DNA from 4 places in the Gluconobacter sp. Dm-73 genome. Region 1 is predicted to be linked to each of the others. Evidence: predicted binding sites of a transcription regulator. Region 1 holds the regulator's gene; each other region holds the start of a gene.
The links. The regulator LexA, encoded in region 1, represses DNA repair genes until DNA is damaged. The targets are predictions, from matches to a motif close to TGTTCTANNTANGTTC.
Positions count from the first base shown of each region.

Region 2: a site for LexA is predicted at 4,467-4,482, ahead of uvrA (excinuclease ABC subunit UvrA). Genes of this name have one in related genera too.
Region 3: a site for LexA is predicted at 3,208-3,223, ahead of JK176_RS04555 (putative DNA modification/repair radical SAM protein). Genes of this name have one in related genera too.
Region 4: a site for LexA is predicted at 5,154-5,169, ahead of JK176_RS12650 (ImuA family protein). Genes of this name have one in related genera too.

Region 1 covers NZ_JAERLW010000007.1:85,184-92,922, reverse strand. The annotation lists gene JK176_RS09305 (dipeptidase) at 1-269, shown strand, start outside; gene uvrC (excinuclease ABC subunit UvrC) at 585-2,522, shown strand; gene pgsA (CDP-diacylglycerol--glycerol-3-phosphate 3-phosphatidyltransferase) at 2,613-3,215, shown strand; gene JK176_RS09290 (hypothetical protein) at 3,318-3,926, shown strand; gene lexA (transcriptional repressor LexA) at 3,980-4,699, opposite strand; gene rpmG (50S ribosomal protein L33) at 5,007-5,174, shown strand; gene JK176_RS09275 (septum formation initiator family protein) at 5,258-5,587, opposite strand; gene eno (phosphopyruvate hydratase) at 5,726-7,006, opposite strand; gene JK176_RS09265 (DUF3429 domain-containing protein) at 7,108-7,584, shown strand; gene kdsA (3-deoxy-8-phosphooctulonate synthase) at 7,581-7,739, opposite strand, start outside.
Region 2 covers NZ_JAERLW010000003.1:360,972-368,710, reverse strand. The annotation lists gene JK176_RS05100 (rhodanese-related sulfurtransferase) at 1-473, shown strand, start outside; gene JK176_RS05095 (RNA methyltransferase) at 519-1,169, opposite strand; gene uvrA (excinuclease ABC subunit UvrA) at 1,321-4,365, opposite strand; gene ssb (single-stranded DNA-binding protein) at 4,498-5,082, shown strand; gene JK176_RS05080 (Hint domain-containing protein) at 5,222-7,739, opposite strand, start outside.
Region 3 covers NZ_JAERLW010000003.1:252,026-259,764, reverse strand. The annotation lists gene JK176_RS04570 (M1 family metallopeptidase) at 1-770, shown strand, start outside; gene JK176_RS04565 (flagellar biosynthesis regulator FlaF) at 887-1,309, opposite strand; gene JK176_RS04560 (flagellin) at 1,445-3,049, opposite strand; gene JK176_RS04555 (putative DNA modification/repair radical SAM protein) at 3,228-4,460, shown strand; gene JK176_RS04550 (UdgX family uracil-DNA binding protein) at 4,457-5,941, shown strand; gene JK176_RS04545 (HlyD family secretion protein) at 6,103-7,209, shown strand; gene JK176_RS04540 (DHA2 family efflux MFS transporter permease subunit) at 7,206-7,739, shown strand, end outside.
Region 4 covers NZ_JAERLW010000012.1:56,969-64,707, reverse strand. The annotation lists gene JK176_RS12680 (DEAD/DEAH box helicase family protein) at 1-1,389, opposite strand, end outside; gene JK176_RS12675 (hypothetical protein) at 1,504-1,764, opposite strand; gene JK176_RS15190 (phosphoadenosine phosphosulfate reductase family protein) at 1,966-2,529, opposite strand; gene JK176_RS15185 (hypothetical protein) at 2,411-2,908, opposite strand; gene JK176_RS12665 (hypothetical protein) at 2,860-3,237, opposite strand; gene JK176_RS12660 (hypothetical protein) at 3,907-4,260, opposite strand; gene JK176_RS12655 (ParA family protein) at 4,257-4,919, opposite strand; gene JK176_RS12650 (ImuA family protein) at 5,188-5,979, shown strand; gene JK176_RS12645 (DNA polymerase Y family protein) at 5,864-7,393, shown strand; gene JK176_RS12640 (hypothetical protein) at 7,393-7,626, shown strand; gene JK176_RS12635 (error-prone DNA polymerase) at 7,630-7,739, shown strand, end outside.

The sequences.
Region 1 (7,739 bases):
TCCTGAAGAAAGGTGGCGGCGGGACGGTCGAAGATCTGGTGCGCCACGTTTCGTATATTGCGAACCGGATCGGTGTCGAACATGTGGGCATCTCCTCGGACTTCGATGGCGGCGGCGGCATTCCGGGATGGAAAGATGCAACCGAAACCGCAAATGTGACGCATGCCCTTCAGGCAGCTGGGTTCAGTGATGCGGACATTTCTGCCATCTGGGGTGGCAACATGCTGCGCCTTCTGGAGACTGCTGAAAAAGCAACAACGGCACCCTGAACCCAGCATTGAAAACTCGCTTCGACAGACCGAAAAAGAACAGAACATGATCATGGCGGGCAAAACAGGCACCGCTTCGTCCACCATGATCTGTTGAGGCCCTCGCAAGCCTCATGTCGATCCTTTCCTCCCTTCCAAAAATGCTTCTTGGAAGGGAGGAAGAAAGTAAGAAGCGATTGTTTTCAATAACTTACAAAATATGATTAAAAATTAGGCAATCTGAAGGCAGGTCTGGCAAACCGTGGCTTTCATGATTCTGTCACAGACCAGCCCACAGACTTTTCCACAGGTTCAGTGGATGACTGAAGAAGCCCGATGACCGACCTCCCTCCCCAAAACTCCGACCGCCCCGACGACCATGACGAACCCACTGTTTCTTCGGAAAAAAGACAAGGTGTGGAGGCGATCCGCGAGGCCCTGAAGACCATTCCCTACAGCCCTGGCGTGTATCGCATGCTGAGTGCGAAAGGGGAGGTGCTGTATGTCGGCAAGGCGCTGAGCCTGAAAAAACGCGTCTCATCCTATACCCGCATCAATCAGCTTCCGGAGCGGCTGAGGCGCATGGTGTCGATGACGGTTTCGATGGAAATTGTCATCACGAAAACAGAAGCAGACGCCCTGCTTCTGGAAGCGAATTACATCAAGCGCATGAAGCCGCGCTTCAACATCCTGCTGCGTGACGACAAGAGCTATCCGTGGCTGATGCTGACTGAAAGCCACGAGTTTCCACAAATCACCAAACAGCGCGGCAAACCCGTAAAGGGCGCGACCTACTGGGGGCCGTTTGCCAATGCCTGGGCCGTCAACCAGACGCTCAATCTGGTGCAGCGCAGCTTTCTGCTCCGCTCCTGTTCGGATGCCGTGCTGAACAGCAGGACGCGGCCCTGCCTGCTGTACCAGATCAAACGCTGTTCGGCGCCCTGTGTGGATCGTATTTCCGGGCCTGACTACGCAAAACTGGTTGACGAGGCCCGGCAGTTCCTTTCCGGACACAGCACGGACCTGCAACAGCGCCTGGCTGCCGAGATGGAGCAGGCCTCGCAGGATATGGATTACGAGCGGGCCGCGTCGATCCGGGACAGGATCCGCGGCTTCGCCAGCATTCAGGGCTCCAGCACCGTCAATCCGGCATCGATCAATGATGCCGATATCATGACGATCTGGCAGGAAGCCGGTCAGAGCTGCATTCAGGTGTTCTTCATCCGGGGCAGCCGCAATAACGGCAACCGGGCATTCTATCCGGCTCATGCAGAGGAAGAGACCGCAGCAGACGTGCTGTCGGCGTTCATGATTCAGTTCTACGACAACAAACCGCCCCCGCCCACAATTCTGGTGAACTGCGAGATTCCCGAACTGAATCTGGTCGAAGAAGCCCTCAGCATCCGGCGCGGACAGAAGGTCGAAATCCTCAGGCCACAACGGGGGGAGAAAAAAGACGTCGTCGAACACGCGGCTCTAAACGCGAGGGAGGCGCTGGAGCGCAAGCTGGCCGAGAATACCGGACAGCGCAAACTTCTCGAAGGGGTAGCGGAGGTCTTCGGTCTTCCGGAAACGCCACAGCGCATCGAAACCTATGACAACTCCCACATCATGGGACAGGCGCCTTATGGCGTGATGGTTGTCGGTGGCCCTGAAGGCTTCAACAAACGCGCTTACCGCAAATACGGGATCAAAGGTCCGGTCGCGCCGGGAGATGATTTCGGCATGATGCGTGAAGTCATGGAACGCCGGTTCGGGAAACGACCGGAAAACGGAGAGCGGCCGGAGGACTGGCCGGATCTGCTTCTCATCGACGGCGGCCTTGGACAGTTCAATGCCGTGCGGAAGGTATTGGCCGATATTGGCGTTACCGGAATTCCGATCGTGGCCATCGCCAAAGGGCCGGATCGGGATGCCGGACGGGAGTGGTTTTTCACTGAGACAAAACCGCCCTTCCAGCTCCCTCCAAGAGACCCGGTTCTCTATTATCTGCAAAGACTGCGTGACGAGGCGCATAGATTCGCGATCACCACCCACCGGGCAGGACGCTCGAAAGGCTTACGCAGCTCCGAACTGGATAATGTGCCGGGAATCGGCGCCGCGCGGAAAAAGGCTCTTCTCAATCACTTCGGCTCGGCGAAATCGGTCAGACAGGCGAGTCTTGAGGAGCTGGAAAGCGCGCCCGGCATCAGTTCGAGCACGGCAACTGCCATATATGGGCATTTCCATCCCGAATGGGTCCAGAAAGCCTCAGTCAATCATCGCGCCCCCTGAAACCCGTTCGACGATTTACACGAAAAATACATCTTTCGCGGACACATTGGCGCATACCGGTATAAGGGAAACTGTTCTAGACTGATCGCGATGCTGACAGATCTGCCAAACATTCTGACACTGCTGCGTATCGCGTCCATTCCCGTACTGGTCGCGCTGCTCTCCGTGCATTCACCGACCGCGAATGTGATCGCCTGCGTGGTCTATACGGCCGCATGCATCACAGACTATCTGGACGGCGCACTGGCCCGTCGCTGGCAACAGTTGTCCGAGCTGGGTCGGATGATGGACCCAATCGCGGACAAGCTTCTGGTCGGATCACTTCTGCTGGCTCTGGCAGGACTGACGCAACTGCCTGTCTACTCGCTCTATGCAGCGATCATCATCATGATCCGGGAAATTCTGGTCAGCGGCCTGCGGGAATATATGGCATCCCAACGCGAAACACTGCCATCGACCCGGCTGGCGAAATGGAAGACCGGCATCCAGATGGTGGCGATCGGTTTTCTGATCGGTGGGGATGGAGCCGCAGGAATGCTGGGGCTTTCGTTTCTGCCCGCAACGCTGATTGGCGGAATCCTCCTTTGGTTCTCGGTCATTCCGACCGTCATCAGCGGATGGGGATATCTGACCGCAGGGTTAGCCCGCATCATGGCGGGGCAATCCCGTAAATCCTCCAAAATCGGCTTCTGAGGTCATAAGGCGAAAGAATTGTAGCGTTCTTCGACTGTCTTCATCTGGCGCTCCGTTACAAGGACCGCTAAAGGTCATGGATTGACCTCGTGGGAGTAAGAAATGCGGAAGACCGCTCTGCTGGCACTACCTCTCGCTCTGAGCGGCTGTTCAGGCATGGGCAAGTATATCCGCGACACGATGGTCTGGACGGCGCTCGATAATCCGAACGGCCCTCATGGTGACAGCGAGAATATTCATCGCGCCCGCGGTGAGAAATACTCCGAAACTCCAATTCTTCCTGAAAGCGGAAATATCTGGCCCGGAGCCCCACAACCGCTCCCGACACTCAAGGATGTCGAGAACCCCAACAGTACGTTCAGCCACGCTCTCGGCGATCCGGCGACCTACTTTGGCGGTGCTGCACTTGACGAAAACTTCATGGGCGGAATCGCCGGCAAGGGCGCTCTTGGAGCCTCCGGCGCGCAACTCATGCAGGGCCAGAGCCTGTCAGTCGGTGAGGGTGCCGATACGCATCAAGGTGTGTCCCGAGACCATACCCACCTTATTCCGACACTTCCTTCATCAGTTCCCGACAGTGCGGCCCGCTTTCTGAACAAAAGCCCCAGCAAGGCCATCATCATTCCTAACGGAGATGGCACCAGCACAGTTATCGGCCCGGACGGAAGTGTGAAGGTCATTCACGGAACAACCTTACCACCCACACAATGAGGGTCTGCTGACGGACCAGAGCCGTCAGCATTTTACCATTCAGGCGTCCGTCTTTAATACTGACGGAAAAGGGCGATCAGCCGTCCCTGAATGTTCACACGTTCTGCTGGGAAGATGCGCGTTTCGTAATCCCGGTTCGCAGCTTCCAGTGCGATCATTGATCCACGACGGCGCAGCTTCTTGAGCGTCACTTCCTGTCCGTCAATGAGGGCAACGATAATCTGTCCATTTTCGGCCGTCTCACGTCGCCGGATAATGGCGATGTCTCCATCCAGAATTCCAGCCTCGATCATCGAATCGCCAGCCACCGTGAGGGCGTAATGTTCTCCGGTGCCCAGAAGCGAAATGGGGACTTCGATCCTGTCGCTGTCGTCCTGCATAGCTTCAATCGGCAGACCCGCTGCGATACGTCCATAAAGAGGAATGCTGACGGTCTGACGATCATTGGCGACACTGGCTTCGGAGAAGGCTCCATCAAGGCCCGTCTCACCTTGGGTCAGGACAGCCGGGACAAAACCGGTTTCCGGGGCGGGGACGGCTATAGGAGCTTCCGTACCCATATGCGGCAGACGCAGCACTTCGAGCGCTCGTGCGCGATGATGGTGACGACGAAGAAAGCCACGTTCTTCCAAAGCGGAAATCAGACGATGAATGCCCGATTTGGAACGTAGTTCGAGGGCATCTTTCATCTCATCGAAAGAGGGCGAATATCCCGTGCGGCGGAGATGGTCGTCGATATACAGCAAAAGCTGGTGCTGCTTACGGGTCAGCATACAGGCGCTCCCATGCGCCTCGGCGGAGGCAGGTCAGAACAGGACAGGACACAGAATGACGGGCATCCTGCATTTGTTCCTTATAGGTTCCCACCTGTTGCCCTTCAAGCAAAGAGACGCCCGGCCAGAGATATCCAGAAGAATTTTTGCTCCTCAAACTCTTTGAAACCACAGGAAAACCGCTAAATCGTGCGCAAAGGTCTTGACCTGCGGGCCACAAATCAGCATGGTGCACCAAATCTAGAGATCAACATGCTGCATCGACACCTTCGAGCGGCATAAGTTATGGCGAAAGCCCGAGGGTATCATGGGAAAGAGCAACGTTATTCAGATCCGGCTCGTTTCGTCAGCTGAAACCGGCTACTTCTACGTCACGAAGAAGAATGCCCGTTCCGCTACGGGAAAGATGGAAGTGCGCAAGTACGATCCGGTCGCACGCAAGCACGTCGTGTTCCGCGAAGCCAAGATCAAGTAAGGCTGCTCCAACAGTCTTTATAAAAAAAGCGGCCTTCGGGCCGCTTTTTTTATGCTCTGAGAGCTGTTCGTTTTAACTATTGCTTAGAACAGCTTGTCATGCGGTCCGTAGGGAACAACCAGATCGCCACTGCGTGTCAGGTTCATCGTGGCACGGGCACGCTCATCCAGCATGTCAGCGTCCAGCGCTTTTTCCTTGAGAGCAACGACACGGCGGCGCCAGACATTCTGCTCGTCATCAGCGTCCTGCCGGGCCTGAAGCGCATCCTTTTGAAGCTGGGTTTGCTCTTGATAGGCGTGAATCCCGTGCGCCCCATGCAGAGCGTTCCAGCCGAAATAGGCGGTAAGCGACAGGAAAAAAGCCGGAGGAGCTACGGCGCGGACACCACGCTTGATAAGTCGGATCAGTGTCACGTCGTGAAAACTCCGTTCTGAGAGACTGTATCAGTCTATATCAGTCATTTGTGACCAGACAATGAATGATACGGACATCAATCATATTCAGGCACAAAAAAGGCCTCATTCCGGGGAGGAATGAGGCCTGGCTCAGTCTCAGGAGTTTCTGAGAATGTTGCGACCGGCATAACGGGCTGCACTGCCGAGCTGCTGCTCGATACGAATAAGCTGGTTGTACTTGGCCGTACGGTCAGAGCGGGAGAGGGAGCCTGTCTTGATCTGGCCGCAGTTCGTAGCAACCGCGAGATCGGCGATGACGGAGTCTTCCGTCTCGCCCGAACGATGGCTCATGACGCAGGCATAGCCAGCCTTGTGGGCGGTTTCCACAGCTTCCAGAGTCTCGGTCAGCGTGCCAATCTGGTTGACCTTCACAAGCAGTGCGTTACCGGTTCCGGCCTTGATGCCACGACGCAGACGCTCGGGGTTGGTGACGAACAGATCGTCTCCAACCAGCTGGAGCTTCTTGCCCAGACGGGTCGTCAGTTCGGCCCAGCCTTCCCAGTCATCTTCCGCCAGACCGTCTTCGATGGAGACGATCGGATAGCGGTTGGCCAGATCTTCAAGGTAGGAAATCATGCCCGAGGCATCAAATTCCTTACCTTCGCCCTTCAGATTGTAGCGTCCATCCGCATAGAACTCGGTCGCGGCACAGTCGAGAGCGAAGGTCACGTCTTCACCCAGTCGATAGCCGGCGGCTTCAACAGATTTTGCAATGAAACCAAGAGCTTCATCCGCAGACTTCAGATTCGGCGCGAAGCCACCTTCATCGCCGACATTGGTGTTGTGACCGGCTTCAGACAGACCTTTCTTCAGGCGTGCGAAGATTTCGGAGCCCATACGGATGGCATCCGCAATCGTCGGCGCGCCGACCGGCTGGATCATGAATTCCTGAATGTCGATCGGATTATCGGCATGCTCTCCACCATTGACGATGTTCATCATCGGCACGGGAAGAAGGTGGGAATAGGCGCCACCGACATAGCGGTACAGCGGCAGTTCCAGTTCCTCGGCGGTCGCCTTGGCAACAGCAAGCGAGACGCCGAGAATGGCATTGGCACCCAGACGGGACTTGTTGGACGTTCCGTCCAGATCGATCATCGCATTGTCGATGGCGATCTGATCTTCGGATTCGGCCCCCTGAAGCACTTCAAGAATGTCGTTTTCGACGTGACTACAGGCCTTCAGGACGCCTTTGCCGCCATAGCGGGACTTGTCACCATCACGCAGTTCCACGGCTTCATGTGCGCCTGTGGAAGCACCAGACGGGACGGCTGCACGGCCGCGGGCACCGGAGGACAGCTCGACTTCGACCTCGACAGTGGGATTGCCGCGGCTGTCCAGGATTTCGCGGGCGATGATATCAACGATGGCGCTCAATGGAAGCTCTCCTGGGATGCGTGAACCGGGTTGGCTCGTGACCGTTCTGAATGGAACAGCTATTTCAAGTCTCAAAATCACGCCGTGAGGTCAACGACGACATGCGCCTTCCTTTTCCCATTTTCGTGCTTGGCATTGCCGGACTGATCCCTTTCATGACGCTTGGAGGGTGGATCTTCCTTGCTGGACTGTTTACGCCGCTGCCGCATCTGAAGATCATTCTGCTGGCGTATGGTGCCTGCATCCTGTCATTTCTGGGGGCCGTACACTGGGGGCTGGCCATGGAGCGACCGGACATCATTACGGTCGGTGGCACCTCACAGCAGGACCGGCAGCGCCTCGTGCTGGGTGTCTGCCCTGCGCTCTGGGCATGGCTAGCCCTCTGCATCGGCGTTCTCGGTCATGTCCGGGCCGGGTTCGGGCTGGAAATCATCGGTTTTGTCGGGACGTTCCTAGTGGAACGGGAAGCCTGGAGAAAGGGTGCGCTTCCCCCAGGCTATCTGCCACTGAGAGCCGGACTGACGACTATCGCGGTACTGAGCCTGTTTCTGGCTGCTCTGGCTCCGTCCGGGAGTTAGGCCGGAAAGGATTTCGCCAGAGCGTCAAAGGCTTTCAGGCGCGTCAGAAGGCTACGCATTTCATGAAGCGGCACCATGGTCGGACCATCGCTTGGAGCATGGTCCGGGTCCTGATGCGTTTCAATGAAAACAGCCGCCACACCGATCGAGAGCGC
Region 2 (7,739 bases), on a different contig from region 1:
CCTTCCGCGAATTTCCTGAATGGTTTCGCAAACGGCGGCAGGAACTGGAAGCGGAAGGCCGTCTGCCGAAGATTGCCATGTTCTGCACGGGCGGCATCCGCTGCGAAAAATCAACGTCCTTTGCGCGGGCGGAGGGTGTGGACGAGGTCTATCATCTCAAGGGCGGTATTCTGAAATATCTGGAGACCGTGCCTGAGGAAGAGAGCCTGTGGGAAGGCGAGTGTTTCGTGTTTGACCAGCGTGTGTCGGTGAAGCATGGGTTGGAGATCGGGACGCATGATGTCTGCCATGCCTGCCGTCGTCCGCTGAACGCGCACGACAAGGCCTCGCCGCTGTTCGTGCAGGGTGTGTCGTGCCCGCATTGCCACAACGAACGGACGGAAGAGCAGCGCCATCGTTATGCCGAGCGTGAGCGTCAGGAAGCACTGGCTCAGGCGCGAAAGGTTGGGCATCTGGGTGTTCGGCAGAAGTAAGTGTGGCCGGGCGGGGAAGAGAAGATACTCTCGCTGAAAGGGCTCCTAACTTTCCTCGACGATCAAAGCGGGAGTAGGGTTTTTAAGATTTTCCCGAGAGGCGCGGAGCCTGTTGTGGGATTGATATTGTCGACGTTGTTTTGTTATTTCATACAAAACAATTCCTGAACTTGTTCCCAGATTGAGACTTTCGATCATTCCAAACATGGGAATGGATACACATTGCCTGCTTCGTTGGGCGGCAATGTCGCTAATTCCTTTGGTTTCACTTCCGAACCAGACTGCCAGTTTGGCATGTTCGGTAAAATCGCCTTCGTCCAACAAAACATTGGACATGCCCTTTCGATGGGGTGACGTGACGATCGAGACGAAGTGGTTTTTTTCCAAATGTGCGAGGCACTCTTCTGTGCTGTCAAAGCGCTTTACGAATGTCCATTTGACGGCGGAAACTGATAGCTTCGAGAGTTTTGGTTCGGTACGCAATTCATTCCAGTCGTCCGAAAGAACTCCACGAGGGTCAATGACGTATACTTTTTCTGCGCCGAAAGCGTTCACGTTCCGGATGACAGTTCCTATATTTCGTGGGTTTTCTGGGTCTTCGATGACAACGATGAGGTTTTTGCACCGGAAGTCTCGTATCGCGTCCGCCCGTTTCCGGGCGGTTGGTTTGTCTGTCTGTTTGCGTTCGATCGTCACACTTAAGCCCTCTACCGTCCGGGCACCATACCTAGCGACGATGTTGGTTGCTGTCCAAAGTCGGGATCAGATGCGTGGCCTCTTCAGTGAGGAAAGGCCATGCATCATGATCTGTTGTCTTTTCAGCGTATTCTGAAAGACGTAATCGGGTTCAGGCTTTGGTTTTGTTCCGGGAGCCGATGGGCCGGCCTCTGGGCTTCTTTTCGGTAGCTTTTTCCGCTGCTTTTTCTTTGGCGGCCTTTGCCTTTTTCGCGGCTGTGCGTTCGGCTTTTGGGGGTGGCAGACTGGCGGCGAGCATGGCCTGTGTGATTTTGGTGGTTGTGACTTTTCGCGGCTGTCTGGCGCCCGGTGCGTCCAGCAGCGGGGCGAGGAAGCGGCCGGTATGGCTGGCTTTGCACGCGGCGATGTCTTCCGGTGTTCCGGCTGCTACGACCTGACCGCCGCCGTCACCGCCTTCGGGGCCAATATCGATCAGCCAGTCGGCCGTTTTGATGACTTCGAGATTGTGCTCGATCACCAACACCGTGTTGCCCTGATCGACGAGGGTGTGCAGCACTTCGAGCAGCTTACGGACGTCTTCGGTGTGCAGGCCGGTTGTGGGTTCGTCGAGGATATAGACCGTGCGGCCGGTGGCGCGCTTGGCCAGCTCCTTTGACAGTTTGACGCGCTGGGCTTCGCCGCCCGAGAGGGTGGTGGCCTGCTGGCCGAGGGCGACATAGCCCAGCCCGACCTGTTGCAGGATGGCGAGACGGTCGCGGATTTTCGGGGCGGCCTGAAAGAACGGCAGGGCCTCGTCCACGGTCATGGACAGGACGTCTGCGATGGATTTGCCGCGGAACTTCACTTCCAGCGTTTCGCGGTTATAGCGTGCGCCTTTGCAGGTGTCGCAGGTCACGTACACGTCCGGCAGGAAGTGCATTTCGATCTTGAGAACACCGTCGCCCTGACAGGCTTCGCAGCGACCGCCTTTCACATTGAAGGAGAAGCGTCCCGGCTTGTAGCCGCGCGCCTTGGACTCGGGGAGTTCGGCGAACCAGTCGCGGATCGGGGCGAACAGGTCCGTATAGGTTGCGGGGTTGGAGCGCGGGGTCCGGCCGATCGGGGATTGGTCGATCTCGATGATCTTGTCGAGATTGTCCACGCCTTCCAGACGGTCATAGGGGAGCGGCGTCTGGCTCGATTTCATGAGCTGGCGGGACAGCGCCTTATAGAGCGTATCGATGACGAGCGTGGATTTGCCGCCACCCGAAACGCCCGTGACGGCGATGAAGGTGCCGAGCGGAAAATCGACCGTCAGATCCTTGAGGTTGTTGCCGCGTGCGCCGTGCAGGGTGAGCATGCCGCTGGGCTTGCGGCGTTCGGTCGGGACGGGAATGACCTTGCGGCCTGACAGATAGGCGCCGGTGATGCTGTTGGGGTTTTTGGCGACTTCTGCGGGAGTGCCGACAGCGATGACCTGTCCGCCAAGCTTGCCCGCACCCGGGCCCATATCGATCAGATAATCGGCGGCGCGGATGGCGTCTTCGTCATGTTCGACGACGATGACGGTGTTGCCGAGGCGCTTGAGGCGTTCAAGCGTGCCGAGCAGGCGTTCGTTGTCGCGCTGGTGCAGGCCGATGGAGGGTTCGTCCAGCACATACAGCACGCCGGTCAGGCCCGAGCCGATCTGCGACGCCAGACGGATACGCTGGCTTTCGCCGCCCGACAGGGTTGCGGAGCCGCGCGACAGGGTGAGGTAGTCCAGCCCGACATCGTCGAGGAAGTGCAGTCGGTCCGTGATTTCGCGCAGGATGCGGCGGGCGATCTCGGCGCGCTGGGGCGTGAGGGTCGCTTCCACGCCGGAGAACCAGTCGAGCGCCTTACGGATTGGCATGTCCGAGGCTTCGGCGATGTTGAGGTCCTTGACCTTCACGCACAGGGCTTCGGGTTTGAGGCGCGCGCCGTGGCAGGCATGGCAGGGTTTTTCGGACTGATAGCGCGACAGTTCTTCGCGCACCCACATGCTGTCGGTCTGGGCCATGCGGCGGCGCAGGTTTTTCAGCACGCCTTCGAACGGTTTGGTGACGATATGGACCTTCCCGCCATCGGTATAGGGAATGTCGATTGGCTCTTTCGACCCGTTGATGATGAGGTCGCGCGTGGCGGGCTGGAGGTCAGACCAGGGCGTGTGCATATCATCGCCGCAATGGCGGGCGAGGGCAGCGAGCGTCTGGTCATACCAGTCCGTGCTCGCCCCCTTCCAAGGGGCAATGGCGCCTTCGGCCAGCGTCAGGCTGTCATCCGGGACGATCAGGTTTTCGTCGAAATGGGTTTCGGTGCCGATACCGTCACAGACCGGGCAGGCGCCCATCGGGGCGTTGAAGGAGAACAGGCGCGGCTCGATCTCCTCAATCGTGAAGCCGGAGACCGGGCAGGCGAAGCGCGACGAGAACACGACATGCGCCGGGGCTTCCTTCTCGCCTGCACGTTTGACCTCCTCGGCGTAGGCCAGGCCATCCGAGAGTTCGAGTGCGGTCTCGAAGCTGTCGGCGAGGCGGGATTCGAGCCCTTCCTTGACGACGATCCGGTCCACGACGACTTCGACGGTATGGCGCGTCTTGCGGTTCAGCTCCGGGGCCTCGGCGATTTCGTAGAGTTCGCCATCGATCTTGACGCGGGTGAAGCCCTTGCGCGTCAGTTCGGCAAGTTCACGCTTGCAGTCGCCCTTGCGGTCTCGCACGACGGGGGCGAGCAACATCAGGCGCATGCCATCGGGCATTGCCATGATGCGGTCCACCATCTGGCTGACGGTCTGCGCCTCGATCGGCAGGCCGGTCGCGGGGGAATAGGGGATTCCCACGCGCGCCCAGAGCAGCCGCATGTAGTCGTGGATTTCCGTGATCGTGCCGACGGTCGAGCGCGGGTTTTTGGACGTGGTTTTCTGCTCGATCGAGATGGCCGGGGAAAGACCCTCGATGGAATCCACGTCTGGCTTGCCCATCAGCTCAAGGAACTGGCGGGCATAGGCGGACAGGCTTTCCACATAGCGTCGCTGACCCTCGGCATAGATCGTGTCAAAAGCCAGAGAGGATTTTCCGGAGCCTGAAAGGCCCGTGATGATCGTCAGGGAATCCCGCGGGATCGTGGCGTCGATATTCTTGAGATTATGGGCACGGGCCCCACGAACACGGATCGAATGATTGTCTGGAAAGCTCACGGAGACCCCGGAATGTGGAGAAAAGGCAGTTGTGAGATCGAACGCGCTTGAATGGCGTTGGATTGTTCCCCATTAGATGGGAACTTACGCACGTATGAAAAGAACAATTCGAGAAAATTGGTTGGGACGGGAATGGCAGGCAGCGTCAACAAGGTGATTCTGGTCGGAAATCTGGGCAAGGATCCGGAAGTCCGCAACACGCAGTCGGGGTCTAAGATCGTCAACCTGACCGTTGCGACGTCGGACACCTGGAACGATCGTCAGTCCGGGGAGCGCAAGGAGCGCACCGAGTGGCATCGTGTGGTGATCTTCAACGAGCGGACGGCGGATGTGGCCGAGCGGTTCCTGCGCAAGGGGCGCAAGGTCTATATTGAAGGCGAGCTGCGTACACGGAAGTGGACCGATCAGTCCGGTCAGGAAAAATACACGACCGAAGTCGTGATTGACCGGTTCCGTGGCGATCTGGTGCTGATCGACAGCAATCGCAGCGGTGGCGGCGATGATGGCGGTTTTGACAATGGTGGCGGCTATGGCGGGGGCAATGGCGGCGGCTTCGGCGGTGGCAGCCGTGGTGGCTCTGCTGGTGGTTCGGGCGGCGGCTTTGGCGGCGGTTCGCGTGGGAATTCCGGCGGGGCTTCTGGCGGTCGTTCGGGTGGCGGCAATGGCGGCTGGGATGCTCCGCCGGACAATGATCTCGACGATGAAATTCCGTTCTGAGTTCAGAGCCGCATACGGTTTCTGAAGACTGAAAAACCCCGGAGGCTCAGGCCTCCGGGGTTTTTTTTGATCGTCGTGTAGACCAAAAAAAGCCTCACCCCCGAAAGGGTGAGGCTTTTTCGTTTCAGACCGGCGGATTTCAGGCGGTCAGGGCGACGTCTGCTTCCGACGTTGCCAGATAGGGGCCGGCGGCCAGGATCTGGATGGCGAGCATGCCGAGGCTGTTTGGCTGACGGGCCGTCAGCGGCAGCATGGCGTTGCCGTTCGTCCAGCGGACTGGGGTGTTTTCCTGAACATCCCAGCCGTTCAGGTCTGCGTCCGTCAGGTGCTGATCGATGCGGATCGTGTTGCCCGAGTCGAACAGTGTGACTTCACCCACCAGAACACCGAGCTGACGACGGTCGTCCACGAACGGTCCGACCGTTTCGCTCGGGCTGGAGGTACGGGACACGATGCGAACGCCTGTCACGTCGGACGGGATCATGAACATCGCGCGGCCATTGGCGGTGCGGACCTGATGGATGGTCTGGCCCGTGCTGGCGACGAGGTACAGGTTGGCGTCTTCGGTCAGAGCCGGAGCGGCAACCGTGTTCTCAAGGCCAGCTGCAATGGCGCGGGCTTCGATCTCACGGAAGATCGGCTCGACCACGTCCCGGCTGACGGACAGCGGGGCTGCTGCGTCGTCATTCCAGTTGCGCTCGCGGCCACCCAGAGCAACAACGCTGCCGTCCTGACGGAAGGACTGGCGGTTGCCGGTGTCGAGGTAGCTTTCCGTCAGCATGCCGTCTGCCATGATGACCGAGTGTTCGGCCGTTTCCACATGGAAGTAGTCATAGACGGCGATCGTGCGGTCATAGACCACAGAGCGGCCGTTCACGAGCATACGGGCCGGGATGAAACCGCCATTGATGAACAGGCAGTGTTCCGGCGTGACCAGCATGTCCTTGTAAGGCACGCCCTCGGCGAGTGCGCCCTGCATGATGCGGACCGGATAACCGGCTTCCGCGTCGGCCAGACCGGCCTTGGCGATCATGTGGGAGCGGCCGGCCCAGGTGACTTTGCGCTCGACGGTTTCGCCGTTCACGAAAGCCAGAACCGTGCTGCCGAGGCGCAGGGTCTCGACGGCCACATCGCCTTCCGGCGTGCGGATCATGCTGCCTGCGAGGAAGCAGGGAGCATTGCCGTTGTCTTCAACGACCCAGCCATTGGTGCCGTCCTGAACGATGGAGGCGTTGGTGGCGGGAACGAAGCCGTCTGCCGTGTGGATGTTGCCGAAGGTCAGCAGGCGGCCATCAGCCAGCGTGACCTGAAGCGTATAGGAGCCATCGGCGTTCGGCGTGTAGGTGGCAGCCGTCGGAGCGGAAGACACACCGGAGATGCCGAAATGCGTGTTAGCGGAGACGCCGTTGATCACGACGCCCTGGGCATTCGAAGAGTCGTTATGCAGGAAGCCGTTGGCTTCAACATACACCGTGTTGACCGTGTTCGGATCGACATTGATGGTGTTGATGTTTTCGCCCGGATACAGGAACAGGCTGCTGTCCTGCGACAGGTTGACCGTGCCGCCGTTGATCGCAAGTGCGTTGGTGGCAGAACCCAGCGTGGCGTTGATCAGGTTGATCGTGCCGGCGTTGTTGACGTTGTTTGTATCGAACACGACGTTGTTGTCGTTGTTCATGATCGTGATCGTGCCGTCTTCACGGTTGACCCCGATGCCGCCGAGTTCAACCTTGGACGGGGTGTTAATCAGGATCGTGCCGCTGTTTTCAAAACCAGCCGTTGTGAAAACGTAGCCGTTATAGGTGCTGCTGCCCTGTGCGGTGATTTCCAGCGTGGTGTTCTGCCAGACGCTGAGGCTGCGGAGCTGGTTGTAGGACGGCGCATCGGCGACGACGACGTTCGGCGTGGTGTTGCCGTTGTAGCCGACATTGACATCAGCATTCTGCTCGCTCTGCGGCACGGCGTTGCCGCTGAAGGAATCGCCTGACGTATCCACGACATTGCCGTGGCCGTCATAGAGCGTCCAGTTTTTGGGGTCGTACCAGTCACCGCCGGTTGCGGAGCCGCTCCAGCGCCATGTGTTGCCATGGTTATGGTAGCTGACGGCGTTGCTGCTGTACTGCGACGTGTCGCCACCGGCTGCGGCTGCTGCGCTGGCTGTGGCGGCAAGCTGTTGGTGCAGGTCGCTGTTGCCGTAGGAGGCCGGAGCCGTCGAGGTGCCTGCGTCTTCGATGAGCCAGCCGTTCGAGCCGTCCTGCACGATCGTGGCCTGGGCAGCAGGCGTGTAGCCGTCTGCGACATTGACCGTCGGGTAGGTGATGGCGTGGCCGTTATCGAGGGTGATCGTCAGCTTGTAGGAGCCGTCGGCATTGGCTTCATACGTTGCGGAGACCGGCTTGGAGGAGCCGCTCAGGATGCCGAAATGGGTGTTCTCGGAAACGCCGTTGATGACGGTGTTCTGCAGGGAGCCGCTGCTGTTGGAGAAGCGGTCGTTGACATACAGCGTGTTGGTGGATTCCGGGTCAACGTTGATCGTGGAGCCTTCGCCATACAGGTTCGCAATGAGCGTGCTGTTCTGCTGAAGGTTAATCGTGCCGCCAGCAATGGTGATCGGCGTTGCAAGAGTGCCGAGCGTCGAATTGACGAGATTGAGCGTA
Region 3 (7,739 bases), on a different contig from region 1:
AGCTTTTCTGGATCACGACGCATGAACTGGGTCACGGCTGGTTCCCGATGATCGTGGGGACGGACGAGCGTCGTAATGCCTTTATGGATGAGGGTTTCAACACGTTCATCGACGTCTATGCGTCTGATCACTTCAACAACGGTGAGTTCGCCCCCAAGCGTGATTCCGAATTTGCGCCCAAAACCGGCAATCCCGCGCAGGATATCGTCCCAGTCCTGACCGACCCGGATGCACCGGTTCTCATGACCGCCGCCGATGGTGTGTCTGAAAAATATCGCCACAGCGTGACGTATTTCAAAGGCGCTTACGGCCTGAAACTGTTGCGCGAACAGATCCTCGGACCAGTCCGGTTCGACGCGGCTTTCCGGCGCTATATTGCTGAATGGGCCTACAAACACCCGTCTCCGTCGGATTTCTTCCGCCTGATGAGCAGCGAAGCGGGCGAAGACCTGGGCTGGTTCTGGCGCGGCTGGTACTTCACCAATGCCGGCCCGGACTATGCACTGGGAACCGTCCATCACGACGCCGGAAAGCCCGTAACCGTACAGGTTCGTAACTATGGTGCGCTTCCGCTACCCGTGGTTTTGCGTGCTGATTATGCGGACGGAAAATCGGAAGATCTCCGCATCCCGACGGAAGCCTGGCGCCAGAGCAGCGACATTGTGGTCTCGCTGCCGGTTCATGACGGCCTCAAGGCCGTGACGCTCGACCCCGATCACGTCATCCCGGATATTGACCGTTCCGACAACCGACTGGCCATGACGCCCTGAGGCCACCGGGGCACACGAGAATGTTTCGTGTGCCCGGACTTTGGAGCATGAAAAAAGGGCGTCCGGCTGAACCGGCGCCCTTTTTTAGTTGGGGGCTGCTTTGCGGTCGAAAACTCTCAGCCCACAAGTTCCAGAGAGGACTTCGCGGCCGAGCCGGCATAGGCCTGAGACGCGGAGGGCGTTGCGATATAAGGCGCGGGCTCGGTGGACAGTCCTTCGATCATGTCGTTGTTGATATCGACGAGGGGTTGAAGGTCCTTCGGGGCATTAAAGGCCGCGTTGGAATACCGCATGGACCACGATCCGACCTTGAGAAGATCGTCGCGCAGAACGGCCGGAAGGGGGCAATCGACCCGCTCGACGCTGAGGGACAGAATGCTCCACAGCTTCAGATTGGCGGCCAGCGCCGCAACCTTCTTGTCATGATCTTTTGCCTGCGTCAGCAGCGTGTTGACGTGCCGGAACGCCATGACCTCGACTTCCCGCGAAGACAGATAGCTTCCGGACTGTTTCTGATACTGTGAGGCTGCATAGGTCACGACGGCAAACTCCTTTCGGAAAAGACTGTTTCAAAAGCCTCTGGGCGAGGGAGCAAGGGGCTTCTGAAGTAGTCCTGCGTATTGGCAGGGGAGTCTGAAGGGGGCCGGATGAACCGGCACCCTTCAGAAACCTGATCAGCCGCGGAAGAGGCTGAGCAGGGTGGACGACTGCGAGTTCGCAATCGACAGTGACTGAACGGCGAGCTGCTGCTTCGTCTGAAGCGAGGTCAGCTTGGCGCTCTCGGCTGCCAGATCGGCATCCGTGAGCGCGCCAACACCCGTCGTCAGGGCGTCGGACAGGCTGGACGTCGTGGTCTGGAGGTTGGAGATCGTCGTGCTGGAATAGCCGATCGAAGACGCGGTGCGCGTTACGCTGGAGATCGCTGCCTGAACGACAGCGCTGACGACGGATGCGCCGGTGACGGCCGTGGCAGTGACGCCTGATGAACTGGTTGGCGCAGTAAACACGCCCGCTGCAGTGGCAGTGCTCAACTGTGTGCTGGTCGCATCAATGGAATTACCGGCGATCGTCAGATTGTTGTTGGAATCCCGTGAAGCGCCAAAGCCTTGATAGTTCATGGCCTGCGTCAGTAGATCGACCTGTTTGACGCTCTGGGTGCTGGACGAGCCGCCAGTAGAGCTTAATGAATTTGCGGAGGACATGTCGACATCGGTCACAACCGTTTGGGTCGTGGCATTGCCGTTGGCGTCGAAAGCCGTGTTCGCTGTGTATACGGAATTACCGTTTCCGTCTGTTGACTGAACAAGGCTCTTTCCGTCCGACAGGTTGTAGGTGGTCGACCCGTCGGACGCCGTTGTCTGCGATGTGATCGTGACACTCGAACTGCTATCAGTCGTCAGTTTGCCATCTGAATCCAGTTTGAACGCTGTCGCCGGCGAGGTAGCGGTTGCCCCCACAGCCGCTCCGATCATCTCCATAGCTTTTGTCTGACTGGTATTAGCCGTGGTCGTGGTCACGGGGGGAGTGGCAGTAGTGTCAGTGCTAGAGTGACTTTTAGCGTCAGCGATAAAATTGTATGTGATAGATGGATTGGTTGCGCTGACCGAACCGCCGGTTCCAGCCGCCGCTTCGTTTTTCAGCTGAAGAACGCTCTGGGTATCAAGAGCTGCAGAAGATGTCCCAGGGTCAGTCTTCAGTGCATTTGCGCTCGTGCTGCTTCCCAGAGCCAGCGAAGAACCGGACATTTCCATGCTCAGGTTCGTCAGGCCGAGGCCCGCAGACGTCACATTGAAGCCGTTCTGCGTGAACGTGCCACCCTGTGCGTCCATGGCAGTCGACAGGCTCGTGTAGGTCGTGCCGTTGCCGGTCTGGCCGGAGAGCAGGTTCACGCCCTGGAACTTTGCGCCCGTAGCAGCAGAGTCGATGGAGGCCAGCGTCTTGGTGATGGCATCGTTCAGGGTCGAGTTGTCGACGCCTGTCGTGTTCGTGCCGATCGTAGTGGCCAGAGACTGGAGAGCGCTCGAAATGCTCGACAGGCCGGTCGTTGCCGTGTTCAGCACCTGAGCGGAGAACTGGAGGCCCGTGGAGACGCCCGACAGGGTCGAGATCTGGGCGGTCATGTTCTGGGCGATGGAGTACATCGCGGGATTGTCAGAGGCCGTGTTGACGGACTTGCCGGTGGAGACCGTGTTTTCGGTCTTGTTCAGGTCGGCCGTCGTCTGGTTCAGGCTCTGGAGTGCGGCCATTGCCGCGGTGTTCGTATTGATGGACAATGACATTGAATCGGTTCTCCGTCGGTGCAGGTTTGCGGCCTCAGGATAGGGGGGAGTGGTTAACGGAAGCTGAATCGGTTCCGTTAAAAAAAGTCCTTCAAAAATAACGGAAAACCGGCAAATAACAGGTTAATTTCACGGTTTCTCTTGCGTTCCATCATCTGGAACGAAATAAGAACACGACATGAAGAAAACACTCTCCCAGAGACTGGCGATTCTCTCCGATGCGGCGAAATACGATGCCTCCTGTGCGTCGAGTGGCTCGACGCGTCGGGACTCCGCAAAGAGCGGGGGGCTTGGGTCCACGACCGGGAACGGAATCTGTCACGCCTATACGCCGGACGGGCGGTGCGTGTCGCTGCTCAAGATCCTGCTGACCAATTTCTGCGTCTATGACTGTGCCTATTGCATCAATCGGTCGTCTTCGAATGTGGAGCGCGCGCGCTTTACGCCCGAGGAAGTCGTGTGGCTGACGCTGGAGTTCTATCGGCGCAACTGCATTGAGGGGCTGTTTCTGTCTTCGGGCATCATCCGCTCATCCGATCACACGATGGAGCAGCTTGTGCAGGTGGCGCGGGACCTGCGTCTGAAGCATGGGTTCAGGGGCTATATCCATCTCAAGACCATCCCCGATGCGTCGCCGCGTCTGCTGGAAGAGGCGGGGCGTTATGCGGACCGTCTGTCGATCAATGTGGAAATGCCGACCGTGGCAGGGCTGGAGCAGTATGCGCCGCAGAAAAAAGCGGGCGGTATCCGGCAGGCGATGGGGGAGATGCGGCTGAAGATTGATGCGGGCAAGGACCGTAGTCATACTGGACGCCGGGCCGAACGGTTTTCGCCGGGGGGGCAGAGTACGCAGATGATCGTGGGGGCGGATGCGGCGTCCGATCAGGATGTTCTGGCCAGCAGCGCCAATCTTTACGGCTCTTATGGGCTGCGGCGTGTCTATTATTCTGCCTTCAGTCCTATTCCCGATGCGTCCGCTTTGCTGCCTGCGAAAAGTCCGCCGCTTCAGCGCGAACACAGGCTCTATCAGGCGGACTGGCTGTTCCGGTTCTACGGATTTGCTTTCGGGGAGCTGACGGCCGGACGTGCGGACGGGATGCTGGATCTGGATCTGGACCCCAAACTGGCCTGGGCGCTGGATAACCGGGCGTTGTTTCCGCTGGATCTGAACCGCGCGCCGAAGGAAATGCTGCTGCGGGTGCCGGGGCTAGGGGTGAAAGCCGTGGCCGCCATTCTCAGGGCGCGGCGGCATCAGGCCGTGCGGTTGGAGGATCTGGCTAGGCTGAACGTGTCCATCCGCAAGGTTCGGCCCTTTGTACAGACGCCGGGTTGGAGTCCCGCCCGCCTGACCGACCGACACGACCTGCGCAGCCTGTTCAGCCCCGCGCCCCAGCAGATGAATCTTTTGTGACACGTTACGTCCTGACCCTTGAGGACAACGCAGCCTTTGAGCCTTGGCGGGAGATGGCGCGTTCTGCGTTGCAGCGTGCGATTCCGCCGGAGGCCCTCGACTGGCGGATCAGGGGCGGCGAGACGGATCTGTTCGGGCAGCAGACCAATGACAGCGACGGCATGGTGGCGCTGATGGAAGGGCCCGTCCTGAAAAGCGTGACATTGCGCGCGTCCTGCATCGCGTTGCTGCGGGACATGCTGTGCCATTCCGATCCCGGTCGGTTCGCGCTGGCTTACCGGATTGCATGGCGCGTTCAGGGCAATCCGCATCTGCTGGATGTGGCGACGGATGTCGATATCGCAAAAGCGCGGATCATGATCCGGCAGAACCGGCAGGACTGCCACAAGATAACGGCCTTCGTCCGCTTTCGCGAACTGCCCGCACAGATCGGGGAGGCGGGACGGCGACGGTTCCTCGCATGGTTCGAGCCGCAGCATCATATTCTCGAACGGGTCGCGCCGTTCTTTGCCAAGCGCTTTACGGACATGGACTGGATGATCCTGACGCCTCGCGGCTCCATCCGCTGGGACGGAAAAAATCTGGCTTACTCCGCCGAACCCTGCGAACAGCCGGAGTTGGATGACGGGTTCGGAGATTTGTGGAACACCTATTATGCCTCTACGTTCAATCCGGCCCGCGTCCGCACGAAAGCCATGCGCCGTGAGATGCCGGGCCGGTACTGGAAAAACCTGCCCGAAACGCGCCTGATCCCGCAGCTTGTCGCCGGGGCAGAGGCGCGCGTCCGGGCCATGGCCGAACAGGTGCCTCTGCCAGCGCCGATCTTTCACGAAAAGCTGCGCTCCCGCGACAATCTTCCCATCCAACCTCTTTCGGACACGCCTGAAGATCTGGCGGCGAAAATTCGGACCTGCACCGCCTGTCCGCTGCACTGTGCGGCCACGCAGGCCGTCGTCGGGGAGGGGCAGATCGATGCGCGGATCATGCTCGTCGGCGAACAGCCGGGCGATCAGGAGGATCTGGCGGGGCGGCCCTTCGTTGGCCCCGCGGGGCAGGTGTTGCAGGAGGCACTGGAAAAGGTCGGGGTCGATCGCCGCGCGCTGTATCTGACGAATGCGGTCAAGCATTTCCGCTTCCGCCTTCAGGGGCGCCGCCGCATCCATCAGAGCTCGGATGAGGCACATGTCGTGGCCTGTCGCCCTTGGTTAGAGCAGGAAATCGCGCTGGTCCGCCCCACACTCATCGTCTCGCTTGGTGCCACGGCTCTGAAGGCGCTGGATGGTCCGGGCAGGGCGATGGCGGAGAGACGCGGAACGCTTTGGACGGCGGGGGAGGACGAAAATGCCGTCCAGCGTCTGGCGCTTGCCCACCCGTCCTGGCTGCTGCGGCTGGGCGACAGCTCGCAGGGAGAGATCGAACGGGCGCGGTTCGAAGAGGGGCTCGCGCGTCTGCGGGATTTTTGCGAGCGTCCCGACGCGTGAAGAACGGACAATTGGAAACGGATCAGTTTTTTCCAGCTTGAAGCCCGCGAGACGATATGTCATGGATGACCGAACCGATCGGTCAGTATGAGGGTTTCAGGCCCTGCACAGTCAACCCGGTCACGATCTGACAGACCTGTTTTCAAAGCGAGAAAAACATTATGGCGCAAGGCGATCAGGCCGATCACGCGCAGGATGGCACAACATCCGACAAGAACGGAAAGCCGCAGAAAAAGCGCAATCCCCTTGTCCGGATCGCGTTGATCCTGCTGGTGATTCTGGTTCTCGTGGGTATCGGGGCCTATCTTTTCCTGACCCGCAACAATATCGAGACGGATGACGCCTACACGGCCGGTCGCAAGATCGCCATAGCCCCTCACGTCAACGGGTACGTTACGCAGCTTCTGGTGAACGATAACCAGTTCGTCCACGCCGGTGATCTGCTCGTGAGAATCGATAGCCGGGACTACGCTGCTTCCCTGAACAAGGCCGAAGCCGCCGTGTCTCAGGCGAAGGCCAATATTGACGCCTATCAGCTCATGCTGGCCGTGGCGCATAAGAACTTCCCCGGACAGCTCGTCACGGCGCAGGGCAACCTCGCTGCCGTTCAGGCGGAACTCATCAAGGCTGAAGCCGATTACCGTCGCCAGCGTTCGGTGGCCCGTGCTGCCACGTCGCAGCAGGATATCGACTATGCCCGTGCTGCGCTGGACCAGGCGAAGGCCCGTGTCCTTCAGGCCCAGGGTCAGCTCACGCAGGCTGAGCCGGTCAAGGAAAACGTGGCCAGTGCCGATGCCCGCGTCACGCAGGAACAGGCCTCCCTCGCATCCGCCAATGCAGAGCTGACGCAGGCTCGCCTGAACCTTGAATGGACGGAAGTCCGCGCCCCGCATGATGGCTGGATTTCCCAGCGTAACGTCGAGCGCGGCGATTACATGCAGGTCGGGCAGGAGATGTTCTCCATCGTCGAGCCGGAAGTCTGGATCGTGGCGAACTACAAGGAAACGCAGCTCACCCACATGCGTCCCGGACAGAAGGTGGATATCGACGTCGATGCCTACCCGCAGCTCAAACTGCATGGCCATGTGGATTCCATCCAGCTTGGCTCGGGTGAATCCTTCAGCGCCTTCCCTCCTGAAAACGCGACCGGAAACTTCGTGAAAACGGTCCAGCGCATCCCGGTCAAGATCGTGGTGGACAGTGGACTTGACCCGAACCTTCCGCTGGCCCTTGGCCTGTCTGTCGAGCCGACGGTTTATGTGAAATGAGTGATACTGCCGGGCATCAGGACTGGAAACCCAGTCATAATCCGTGGCTTGTGGCCGTCACGGTCACGCTGGCGGCCTTTATGGAGGTGCTGGACACCACCATCGTCAACGTGGCGCTGCCGCATATCGCGGGATCGCTCGGCAGTTCGTATGATGACGCCACCTGGGCGCTGACGTCCTATCTGGTGGCGAACGGCATCGTGCTGACGATTTCGGGCTGGCTGTCGCGGTTCTTTGGCCGCAAACGCTACTTCCTGATCTGCATCACGATGTTCACCGTCTCGTCCTTCCTGTGCGGACTGGCGACATCGCTGCCGATGCTGGTGGTGTTCCGGCTCATGCAGGGCTTCTTCGGAGGCGGCCTGCAACCCAGTCAGCAGTCCATCATTCTCGACACGTTCCCGCCTGAAAAGCGTGGGGCGGCGTTCGGCCTGACGGCCATCGCCACCATCGTCGGACCGGTTCTGGGTCCGATGCTAGGCGGCTATCTGACCGATAATTTCTCCTGGCGCTGGATTTTCTTCGTCAAC
Region 4 (7,739 bases), on a different contig from region 1:
GTGCAGCGCGCCTTTGTGCAGCAGATAACTGCCCTCTTTCAGCAGGGCACCGTCTGCGGCCGTTCCGACCTCGGCGGCATGATTGTCCTGCACTATCGCGACATCGAGCGTCTGCGGGGTCGGGAAGCGGGCGAGCGAAGAGAGACGGCTCAGGGCGAGCGGCAGAGCCTCGTCCAGCATCTGGAGCGGGTTGGCCTTGCAGGTGTATTCCGGGCCGAACTGCCCGCTCGTCCAGTCGTGCCGACCGAGAACCTGCTGGCCGTTTTCCGCGAAATAGCGGTTGATCCGCAACGGGCCTTCGCCCTGATCGGTGTCCTCCAGCGCCGCCACGTCCAGCCATGTCGCATCGCCCGCATCCTCTCCCGGTGCGCGACGGCGAAACACGAGCACGTCCACCACAACATCGGTTCCGGCATCGTCGCGCATGGCCCCGGCTGGCAGACGTGCGCCACCCACGAAATCAGCGCTCTCGAAGATCGTGCGCCGTGCGCCGGCATCGGACTTGTCCATCGTCCACCGCGACGTCACGAACATCGCCACGGCTCCGGGACGCAGACGGGAGATGGACCGGGCGATGAAATAATCATGCAGGGACAGGCCAAGGCGTCCCAGCTCATCCGTGCCCCGGACCGTGCGGTTGCTGAACGGCGGGTTGCCGATCACCAGATCGTAGCGTTCCGCCAGCTTGGCTGTTGTGAAATCTTCCGACCGGACCCACTGGTTCGGAAACAGCTTGCGCGTGATGCGGGCCGTCAGCGGGTCGTTCTCGATCGCGGTCCAGGCGGTTTTCGGCGCCAGCTTCGGGGGCACGCTTGCCATAAAAAGTCCGGTGCCACAGCCCGGTTCGAGCGCACGGCCGCCCCGGAACCCCATCTGCGCCGCCAGATCCCACATCGCATGAACGATCAGCTCGGGCGTGTAGTGGGCGTACTGCGTGGCCCGTGCCAGACCGGCCCGCTCCTGCTGGCTGGTCAGGGCCTCAAGCTGGCTGCCGATCTCTTCCCACCCGGACCGGAAGGTCTCTCCGGCACGCGGGAACAGGCTGTTGGCCAGCTCTCCGGCCCCGAACCCTGTGAAACGGGCGAGCACGGCCTGCTCTTCCGCGCTGGCGTTGCGGTCTTCCGCTTCCAGTGTAGCCAGAAGGCGGATCGCTGCCAGATTGTCGCGGGCGCGCTCTTTCCAGCCCGGGGCGAGGCCACGCGTTCCGCTCAGGACGAAATCCACCTTCGGCAGGACAGCGGGGATCGGAGCCGGGGCCTGTGTCGCCTGTCGGACCGCAGCGGCGGCTTCCTCAAGGGCGCGGTCTCCGGGAAGATCACCCCAGTAGAGATTGGACTGGCTGCCGCCGAGTGCTGAGGTATCGAAAAAGCTCAGTTGGGACATGGACATGGGAAAACTCCGGACAAGCGGCAGCGCCCGGTGCTGCGCGGAGGCAGACCGGGGGGCCGGAAAACAGAATCAGTGCGGGGAGAGAGGCGTCAGACCTCCCGGATCAGCGCGGGGTCAGAGGGGACCAAAGCGCAGGCGGATCTGCTCGCGCTCGTTCTCGGACAGGCGGGACAGCGCCTCACGGTGGTAGGCTGAACCCTCGCCTGCCTTCCTCGCCACGCGCCACCAGGCCTGCGGATCGCTGCAATGCAGACCCACCAGACGCGTCTCGTCATTGTCGGGTCCGCAGCCTTCGAGGATCGTCCAGCCCTCTTCGTGGGCCTGTTTGAGGTCGAAGGCGTGCGCCTGTGCGGGACGTTCGAGGGTGTCTGACATTGTCTTTATTTCCTTTCCTGACCCTCTCCGGCGAGCGCAGGACAGTGCGGCCTGCCAGAGCGACGCGCAGCGTCGGGACCGCCCGGCCCGCAGCGGAGCGAGGACACGGACGGACCCACCTCTTGCAGGGCGGGCTGGCCTGTGCTGCCCCCCCTCCCCTCTTTTCCTTTTTTCCAACCTTCTGTTTTTTCTTCTTTTTTTTCAGGTTGGCCCCCCGCCCTGCCCGAACGCTCCGGCCGGGATTTCCCAGGCTGGTGTGAAGACAGTCGGGATCGGACGCGCCGAGAGGCACGCGCGGGCCAGCTCGGGCGCTGCCAGGGCGGCTGCATACGGCCTGCCCTGCTCGGCGAGCTGCTCCAGCGACACGGTGCGCTTGATCGTGCAGCCAAACTGCTGCTCGTACTGCACGAGGCGTTCAAAGCGGGCCGGATCGAGCCAGCGGATCGTTGCAAACTGCCGCGCATCGCCAAAAATACAGGTGGCACAGGACAGTCTGGAGAAGCCGATGCGGTATGGTAGCGCAGCCATCACCTTCCAGCGTTTCAGGCTGTCCCAGACCTGCGCCTCGCTCCACTGATGGACGGGCCGCCAGTGATCGACGTGACGGCGACGTCGCGTGCCATGTCGCGTATCCGTGCGGTGCGGCTCAAAAGCGGCATAGCGGGCACGGTTTGAGCTTTCTTCGGCACGCTCGCCCGTTACGAACAGGGTGCGGCGGTTCAGGAAGCGGTCCTGGCCACGTAGGGCGCGGTCGGCGACGTCGATCTTGGTGACACCGGGGCACCAGCGTGTCGTCAGGCTGGCAGAGACCTGGGGAAACCGCAGGTGCGTCCTTGCGGAGCATCTCCCGCTCGAAGCCGCCCTCTCGCCGAGACCGATAGAGCGGCAGGCGAAAGTCCTGCGCCAGCGCGCTCACATAGGGCGAGGTGGAGGGCCAGTCCATGAAGGATGGCCCCTGCCCGTCCACCTCGTGGTGCCACAGTTCCAGGCGGTCCGTCGGGGCACCCACTTCAAGAAGGGCAAAAAGGCAGGCGAGGCCGTCTTTGCCGCCCGAGATGGCCACGATGATGCTGTCATACGACGTCAGATCCGGCGTCATGACACGAACCTGCTGACCGGGGCTCCTGTTCGGACAGAGCGGCACATCAGGGCACTGGCGATCGGAGCGTCCCGCAGGAGAAGCGGCTTGACGTGCCGGTTGTCCCAGCTCAGGCCGTCGCAGCGTGAGAGGAGTCCAAGCTGGGTTGCCGCCTCATCCCGGCACGCACACACCCGTTCATTGCCCCCCGCGCTGCGACGGCAGGGCTCATGTGCTGGAGCGTTGCAGCCCGTGCAGGAAATGGTCAGGGCCGGATCACCGCCAGCCCAGTGCTCATTGCACTTGCGGCAGGACACAGGCTCTTGCGTATCGGTCCACCGCATGGGCGGCCGACCGCGTGGTGTTGGGACGTAAGGAAGGTAATGATAGCGCATGATGCTCGACCCATTTCTGGTTTTTGAACATCGTCGCGTCCGGCTGGGGGCTGCTCAGACTGCAACAGTGCCGCGCCGCGGCAGGATCAACGCGGCCCGCAGCCACGCGCAGACGGCGAGCATGGCGAGGACACGCGTTGACCCACCTGTTGCGGGCTGGGCAGCTTCCAGACAGCCCTTTCCTTATTTCCCCTCTATTTATATTTCATAATTACATGTTGTTGTGTACATGTTATTGTTTACATGTTGCAAATTACAAGTAATCTTGGTCATTTCTTGCTTTTGCTCTGTAGGTGTTGCACCGACGGCAGGACATGAGTTCCTAAGTATCGGTCCACCGCAGAAGAGGCCGACCGAGAGGCACTGGAACACAGAGGAAATTGCAACGGCGCATGGTGCTCGATCCATTTTTGGTTTGAGCATCATCGCGCTCGGCTAGGGACTGCACGGCTCCTAGCCAATCCTTTTTTTTCCTTTTCACTTCCTATTTATGCGTCATTGTTTACATGTGTTTATGTACATGTTGTGAATTACAAGTAATTCTGCCTATTGGTTGCTTTTGCTCTATCGCTCCAAGGCGGGTTTAAATCAGGGGATGGAGAACACTCATAACCTCAAAAGCAGCTAAAGGTACATGTAGTTCTCAACATGTACCTTTAGCTCAAAGACTTAGCGCCGGCGCCTTTTACGCTTGTCCTCAATCAGATCAGCCTCCCTCACTTCATACCCGGCTTCAGAGAGGGCCTTAAGAACAAGATATTGCTTTGTGACTTTAGCTTCCGCAGCCTTTAGCGATAGCTGTCGATCCACATACTCTGGGATAACCATCCGCAAAGATGTCATAGCAGGATCGGGCTCATCTAATGATGTCTGTGCGCCCCATTTTGTGCCTAGCGCACGGCTGTTTTCTGAAACGCTACTGTCTTCGACAATCTGTGGGGCCTTGAGATCACGAAGATTAGGTCGTTTAGCAGGACGAGGCGTCAGCGCATCGGTGATGGGCGGTAGAGGCGATTTTGTCATCTGGCACTCTCCGCCAGAGCCGATAGCTTCTCAAGAAGCTCCTCGGCAATAGCTTCTACATTCTGGGCCGCGGGAGACGCACCGGCATTTTCAACCGGACTTGTGCCGGTGATGTGCATCTCTCTGAAGGCAGCTCTTTCCAGCATCGCCGCCCTAAAGACTGGTACATTCTGCTGCTCCACACTCTCCCTAACATGCTTCGCTGCTCTGGACTCAAAGCCAGGTAACACACGGCTCCAGATGAGAGCACGGGGAATAGAGCTTCGCGCTAGGTCTTCTGCATCGTCTATCTGAGCGATAGTTTTGAATGCGTCCCGCACGTCCGGAAGGCTCGCTTGGCATGGCACAAGCACGAAGTTGGAACGCTGCAACGCCTTTAAGGCTAGGGTGGAGGATCCACCAGGAAGATCAATGATCGTCAGGTCACTCTCGCTTTCCGCAGTTCGCACCTCAGCCAAAATATTATGCTCGTCTATTGACGGCCTAACCGTGAGATCCTGCATCTCGCTTTTGGCCCCGAACTCGCTAGCGTGCTGATTTAAGTCACAGTCTAGAAGGCGGACCTTGTACCCCTTTTGAGCAAGGGCAGTTGAAAGAATGATCGACAAGGTGGTCTTCCCACACCCGCCTTTGGCCGAAGCTATAGATAAAACAGCCACAGAAAATACCTCACGATAGAGCCGGCACTTACAGGTTTACATGTAGTGACTGACATGTTGCTAGTTACATGTCAATGGTTACATGTCTTTTCTTACATGTGTTTGTGTACATATATACATAATTCACACCGTTGCGAGGTTGGGAATTTTTCTGCTTTTTTTCAGATATTTGCCGAAAAGTGTCCACTGGTTTGGTTCCAGACACCAAGATTTATGTTGCTTAGCCTGGAAGTTTGTTCTCTTTATGTTCTCGTTAAGGAGAACATAAATGACAACGGACGCCCTGGCGCGACTGCGCGAGCAGGTCCGACGCCTGGAGCGTCGAGACCTGCCTCATTCCCATACTGACACACTCGCCACCGGACATTCTGCCGTCGATGCCCATCTCGGCGGCGGCCTCAGGACCGGCAGCCTGCATGACTTTCTGATTTCTGATCCTCTGGAGACGGGGGCCAGTCTCGCCATGCTGCTGCCCATCCTGAAAGAGGGCAGGGGGCCAATCTTCTGGATCAGCGATACACCGGCCGAACTGAATGCCTGGGGGCTGCACCAGTCCGGTCTGTCACCAGATACTCTGGTCTGCATTGAAACAGACACCGCCAGTCTACTCGCTGTCGCCGAAGACGTGTTGCGCGGACCAGAGCGCGCACTGGCCGTCATCAGTGGCAGCCACGTCCCAAGCCTCAAGGAAATCCGGCGTCTCAATCTGGCTGTGGAGGCGAGTGGCAACACAGGCTTCTTTCTGCGTTCGGCCCCCCTCACACGCGCTCCCGGGAAAGATCCCTGCGCGTGCGCTACGCGCTGGCGGATCCTCTCTCATCCCTCATCACCACGATTTTTTCCGGGTCTGGCTATGCCGCTTCCCGGTTCCCGACGCCTTTCTGCCGCGCTGCTGCGGGTGAGGGGAGGCCGCCCTGCTCACTGGATCCTCGACTGCACCGATCATGCGCCGCTTTCTCGCTCTCTGGATGCCCTTCTGGCGCACCGAGCGCCTTCAGCTCTCCCGCCCGGAAGACTTCCCGGCCGACAGGCCGCTCGTTGTGCACGCGCTGGCACATAACCGCCACACCGTCACTGGTGTCAGTCCGGCTGCACTCGCGGCCGGACTGACACCCGGAATGCGGCTGGCACAGGCCCGCTCCCTGGTGCCGGATCTTCTGACCGCAGAAGAGGACGCCGAAGCACAGAGGGCCGCGCTGACCGATCTGTGCTCCTGGCTGATCTGGCTGTCGCCGCTGCCTGCGTTCGACGCTCCGGACGGTCTCTACAGCGATACCACCGGATGCGCTCATCTTCACGGCGGCGAGGCGGCGATGCTGGATCTCGTCAGGGACCGCCTGAAGGCGAGGGGACATTCCTGCTCTGTGGCGCTGAGCGATACGGCCGCTGCCTCACGCGCTCTGGCGCGCTCTGGGATCAACCGGATCTGTCTCGTGCCTCCCGGTCAGCAGAAACAGGCGCTGCACCCGTTGCCCTGTTCAACGCTTCCTTTGCCAGAAAAGACGCTCTCCAGCCTGACACGGCTCGGCCTGAACACGATCGGCGCGCTGGCGGACCTCCCGCGCGCGCCTCTGGCCAAACGCTTTGGCGCAGACCTCCTGATCTGTCTCGATGAGGCTCTAGGCCGGCAGGTCCGCCCGCTCAGCGTCTTTCAGCCTGCGGACCGGATCTCCCTGACCCGGTCTCTGGTCGAGCCGATCAGCACGCCGGAGGCCATTGCCACGGTGATTGCAGCCCTTGTGCCGGTTGTCTGCGAAAAGCTGGTGGCCCGGGGGGAGGGGGCGCGGCAGCTCGACTTTCTCTGCGTACGCGTGGACGGCACAATCCAGGCCGTCCGCGTGGGAACATCCGATCCGACGGCTGACATCACGCGTCTGACACGCCTGCTGGGAGACCAGATCCCGCAGATCGCGCCCGAGTTTGGAATTGAAGCCGTCATCCTGACTGTCAGCGCGAACGAACCGCTGGAAGCGGGACCTGAGCGCTCTGTCCTGCCGGACGAAGCAGGATCCTCTGAAACGGGCCACCCGGCCTCTCTGATCGACCGGCTGCTGAACCGTCCGGGCGTTGTTTCGGTTCACCAGCTCGCGCCCCGGTTTTCCGCCTGGCCAGAGGACGGACAGTCTCGCGTTTCTCCGGATAACATGGCAAAATCGCCTTTCGCGAGCCAGATGCTCTGGGCGCGGCCGAACACTTTGTTCGATCTGCCCGTCCGGGTGCAGGTGACTGCCCTGCTTCCGGACGGTGCGCCCCGCCAGTTCGTCCTGAAGCGACAGACGCATCGCATTGCAGCGGCCGACGGCCCCGAACGTCTGCTAGGCGAGTGGTGGCACACAGTCGAAAACTATGGCGCGATCCGCGATTACTGGCAGGTCGAGACCACGACCGGCCTGCGCCTGTGGCTGTTTCGCAAAGGGGACGGCCGCCACGACTGGTCCGGTTCGGGCGAGTGGTTTCTTCAGGGGATGTTCTGATGGACCCCCGTGACGATCTGATCCCGGCCAGCACCTCGGACGTCGCCGAAGTCCTGATGCACGCGCTCTGTTACGACGGACGCAGGCGCACACACGACGCCGCCGAACTAATGGCGCGTCTGGTGGCCGAACGGCTGGTCGCCTATCTCGAACGCTCGGGCTTCGTGGTCATGCGTGCCTCCACCAGCAACGGGCCTGACAGCAGCCGACATCCCCATCCCCACCGCCGCTAGACCATGAGCGCGCCTTACGTCGAATTGCAGGTGACGTCCTCGTTTTCGTTCCTGCGCTCGGGCAGCCAGCCGGATGAACTGATCTTCGAGGCGAAAGCCCTGGGCTATGACAC